One region of the Thioalkalivibrio sp. AKL12 genome, then DNA from elsewhere that is predicted to be linked to it. Evidence: predicted binding sites of a transcription regulator. Region 1 holds the regulator's gene; the other holds the start of a gene.
What was found. Region 1 encodes sigma-54, which starts transcription at its own class of promoters, with help from an activator protein. Its sites were predicted from a motif close to TGGCANGNTNCNTGCTT; they were not measured.
Positions count from the first base shown of each region.

Region 2: a site for sigma-54 is predicted at 788-804, ahead of D579_RS0110840 (CmpA/NrtA family ABC transporter substrate-binding protein). Genes of this name have one in related genera too.

Region 1 covers NZ_KB898903.1:32,772-34,970, forward strand. The annotation lists gene hpf (ribosome hibernation-promoting factor, HPF/YfiA family) at 1-123, opposite strand, end outside; gene D579_RS0111840 (RNA polymerase factor sigma-54) at 140-1,624, opposite strand; gene lptB (LPS export ABC transporter ATP-binding protein) at 1,713-2,199, opposite strand, start outside.
Region 2 covers NZ_KB898900.1:86,722-88,920, forward strand. The annotation lists gene D579_RS0110835 (sigma-54-dependent Fis family transcriptional regulator) at 1-677, shown strand, start outside; gene D579_RS0110840 (CmpA/NrtA family ABC transporter substrate-binding protein) at 866-2,199, shown strand, end outside.

The sequences.
Region 1 (2,199 bases):
CAGCACGACGTGGACGTCGATGACCTTGTCGAAGTGGCGCTCCAGCTTCGCGAATTTCTCGTTGACGTAGTCGCGCAGGGCGTCGGTGATGTCCACGTGGTGGCCGGTCAGGTTGATCTGCATGGTCAGGACTCCTTGGTTACTTGCTGCCGGTGGGCATCGAGGCCATCTGCCGGCGTTCGCTGGATGAAGGGATGTGCATCGCCTCGCGGTACTTGGCCACGGTGCGGCGCGCTACGTTGATGCCCCGGTCCGACAGGACCTGGGCGAGCCGGGCATCGCTGAGCGGCTTGTTCGGGGGTTCGTCGCCAATCAATTCGCGAATCATGGCACGGATGGCGGTGGCGGAACACTCGCCGCCATCGTTCGTGCCGACATGGCTGGAGAAGAAATACTTGAACTCGAAGACCCCGCGCGGGGTGTGCATGTATTTCTGCGTGGTAACCCGCGAGATGGTCGATTCGTGCATCTCCAGGGTCTCGGCAATGTCGCGCAGGATCAATGGCTGCATCGCGACGTCGCCATGCTCGAGAAAGCCCTGCTGGCGGTGGACGATCGCCTCGGCGACCCGCAGCAGGGTGTCGTTGCGGCTGTGCAGGCTCTTCAGGAACCAGCGTGCCTCCTGCAGCTGATCACGCATAAAGGCGCTGTCGCGGGCATCCGAGACCTGGCGCACCATGCCGGCGTAGAGGTCGTTGATGCGGATGCGCGGTGCGATCTCCGGGTTTAGATCCACGCGCCAGCCCTCGGTGGTGTGGCGCACGTAGACATCCGGGACTACGTATTCCGAGGTGGCGGAGCTGATCTGTGCGCCGGGCCGCGGGTTCAGGGTGCGGATCAGATCCAGTGCGCGGGCCAGTTCGTCCGGGTCGCGTACGCCGGACTGGCGCTGCAGGGCCTTGTAGTCGCGCTTGCCCAGGCTGTCCATGCCGTGTTCCAGGATCGCCCGTGCGGCCTCGCGGGCCGGGGCGTCCGGGGCCAGTTCGCGTAGCTGGATCTCCAGGCACTCCCGCAGGTTGCGCGCGCCGACCCCCAGCGGGTCGCACTGCTGAATCCAGTGGAGCACTGCCTCGACCTCGTCGACGCCGACGGATTCATCCTCGCCTCGGCTGATGGTCTCGGCCAGGGTGTCGAGGTCGCCCTCGAGATAGCCGTCGGGGCTGATGGCGTCGATCAGGGCCGCCCCGATGCGCTGGTCGCGCGGTGTCAGATGGCTCAGATGCAGCTGCCACAGCAGGTGATCCTGCAGGCCCTCACCGTCGTCGTCGCTGGTGTTTTCCAGCGGGTCGCGGTCATCCACGCCCTTGTTGGGCGTCGGGGCCGGCTCGTAGATGTCGTCCCAGCGGCTGTCGGTCGTCAGTTCCTCGGGGATCACGTCGTCGCTGGTAGTGGTGGCCTCCATGCGATCGCCTTCCACCAGCTCGCCGTCCTGGTTCAGGCGCTCGGTGTCGGCCTCGGCATCTTCGTCCTCGACCTGTTCGAGCATGGGGTTGCTCTCCAGCGCCTGCTGGATCTCCACCTGGAGCTCGAGCGTGGACAGCTGCAACAGGCGGATCGCCTGCTGCAGTTGCGGGGTCATGGTCAGCGTCTGACCCAGCTGCAGATTCAGGCCGGGTTTCAGCATCGGGTATGCGGGGCGAGGGTGGGCATTGATGGAATCTTAAAGCCTGCCTTGTGGTTTGTGCACCGACCGGGCCGCATATGGGGCGCTTTCACAGGCGGAAGTTCTCGCCGAGATAGACCCGGCGCACCTGGGGATCGGCCAGCAGCTCGTCCGGTGTACCGGCGGCGAGCAGGCGTCCCTCGCTCAGAATATAGGCCCTGTGGCAGATGCCGAGGGTCTCGCGCACGTTGTGATCGGAGATCAGTACGCCGATGCCGCGCTGGGCGAGATGCCGAATCACGTCCTGGATGTCGCCCACCGAGATCGGGTCCACCCCGGCGAAGGGCTCGTCCAGACAGATGAAGCGCGGATCCCCGGCGAGGGCGCGGGCGATCTCGGCCCGGCGCCGTTCCCCACCGGACAGCGCGATGCCCGGGCTGTGGCGCACGGTCTCGAGCTGGAACTCCTCGATCAGCGCATCGCCAATGCGCCGGCGCTCGTGGCGATCGAGTCCGGGGCGCAGCTCGAGCACGGCCTGGAGGTTGTCCCACACGCTCAGGCGGCGAAAGATCGAGGCCTCCTGCGGCAGGTAGCCG
Region 2 (2,199 bases), on a different contig from region 1:
TACTGCAGGAACGGGTGGTCCAGCCCATTGGCGGCAACCGCGATCTCCCGGTGGACGTACGCATCATCGCCGCAACCCACCAGAACCTGCAGGCCGCGGTGAACGCCGGGAACTTCCGGCTCGACCTGTTCTACCGCCTGAACGTGATCCCGCTGCACATGCCGGCCCTGCGCGACCGCGCCAGCGACATCCGCCTGCTCACCCGCCACTTCCTCGACCGCTACACCCACCTGCACGGCTGGAACGTGGTCGTCGACGAGGGCGTGCTGGAACGCCTGGAGGCCTTCGACTGGCCCGGCAACATCCGCCAGCTGGAGAACGTGCTGGAGCGCGCCGTGCTGCTGTCCACGGATGGCCGCATCGGCACGCCGCTGATCGACGAGATCCTGCACGAGGAATCCCGCATCAGCCCGTTCGAGGGCGAGAGGCACGGCCTCCGAGACGAGCATGCACCGGCACCATCGCGGCACAACGAGCCCCGAACCCTGCCCTCTTCCGGCGCGTCCTGCACCAGCGCGGTGCGCCCATATCAGCGCGTGCACGCCACCGAGGCGGAGCGCCTGAAGCGCGCGATCGAGCAAACCGGGGGCAACAAGACCCGCGCCGCGATGGACCTGGGCCTGACCCCGCGGCAATTGCGCTATCGCCTGAAAAAGCTCGGCATAGAAACCACTTAGGCCCACCGCTCAGACACCAGCGGACCTTTTGTCCGCTTCGTCGACAATGTCGACCAATGGTCCGATCTCCCGGCACTCGCGCGCCGCCCTGGCGGCCCATTCCCCACGCTTGGCATGGCACCTGCAATGACCCTCGACATGCGCGGCAACGATGCCCGCATCGATTCGACCCACGAGGAGAGCCGACCATGCCGACCAAGAGTCTTCACGATCCCTTTGACGCCAACGCCGACCTGCGCCACGGCTCCAGCTGCCGCCACGGGCACACCGGTCCCGGCAGCTGCAGCTGCTTCGACACCGCGTCCCCGGACCTGGAAGAGAAACTGGAACGACACGCCACCCATGAGCCCGTACAGGCCGATGCCCACACCACCGGCGAGGACCTGAGCGACGAGGCCATGGTCGATCGCGCAGTGGAGAGCGCCATCGTGCGCGGCATGTTCGGCCACAACGAGATCAACCGCCGCCGGTTCCTGCAGATGATCGGGGGCGGCACGGTGGCCGCCGCCCTGGGCTCCATCCTGCCGCTGGACAAGGTCAAGGCCGCAATCAAGGACGGCGGGCCGCTGGAAAAGACCAAGCTGCGCGTCGGCTTCGTCCCGATCACCTGCGCCACGCCGATCATCATGGCCCACCCCATGGGCTTCTACGAGCGCCATGGCCTGGACGTCGACGTGATCAAGACCGCCGGCTGGGCGGTGGCCCGCGACATGTCGCTGTCCGGTGAGTACGACGCCTCGCACATGCTCTCGCCGATGCCGCTGTCGATGACCCTGGGCTCCGGCTCCTCGCGCGAGCACTACATCATGCCGGCGGTGGAAAACATCAACGGCCAGGCCATCACCCTGCACAACAAGCACAAGGACAAGCGCGATCCCAAGGACTGGAAGGGCTTCACCTTCGCCGTGCCCTTCGAGTACTCCATGCACAACTTCCTGCTGCGCTACCTGGTGGCCGAGCACGGGCTGGATCCCGATCGCGACATCAGCATCCGCGTCGTGCCGCCGCCGGAGATGGTCGCCAACCTGCGTGCCGAGAACGTCGACGGCTACCTGGCCCCCGACCCCTTCAATCAGCGCGCAGTCTGGGACGGCATCGGCTTCATTCACATGCTGACCAAGGACATCTGGGACGGCCACCCGTGCTGCGCCTTCGCCTGCTCCGCGGCGTGGGCCGACGAGCATCCGAACACCTTCGGTGCCCTGTTCCGCTCGCTGATCGAGGCCACGCAGTACAGCTCGGACATCAACAACCGGGCCGAGATTGCCGAGGCCATCTCCCCGCGTGCCTATCTCAATCAGCCACAGTCCGTGGTGGAGCAGGTGCTCACCGGTCGCTACGCCGACGGCCTGGGCAACGTGCAGAACGATCCGCACCGGATCGACTTCGACCCTTTCCCCTGGCACTCGATGGCGACCTGGATCCTCACCCAGATGAAGCGCTGGGGCTACGTGGACCGCGACTTCGACTACAACCGCCTGGCGGAAGACGTCTTCCTCGCCAGCGAGTGCGCCGAGGTCAT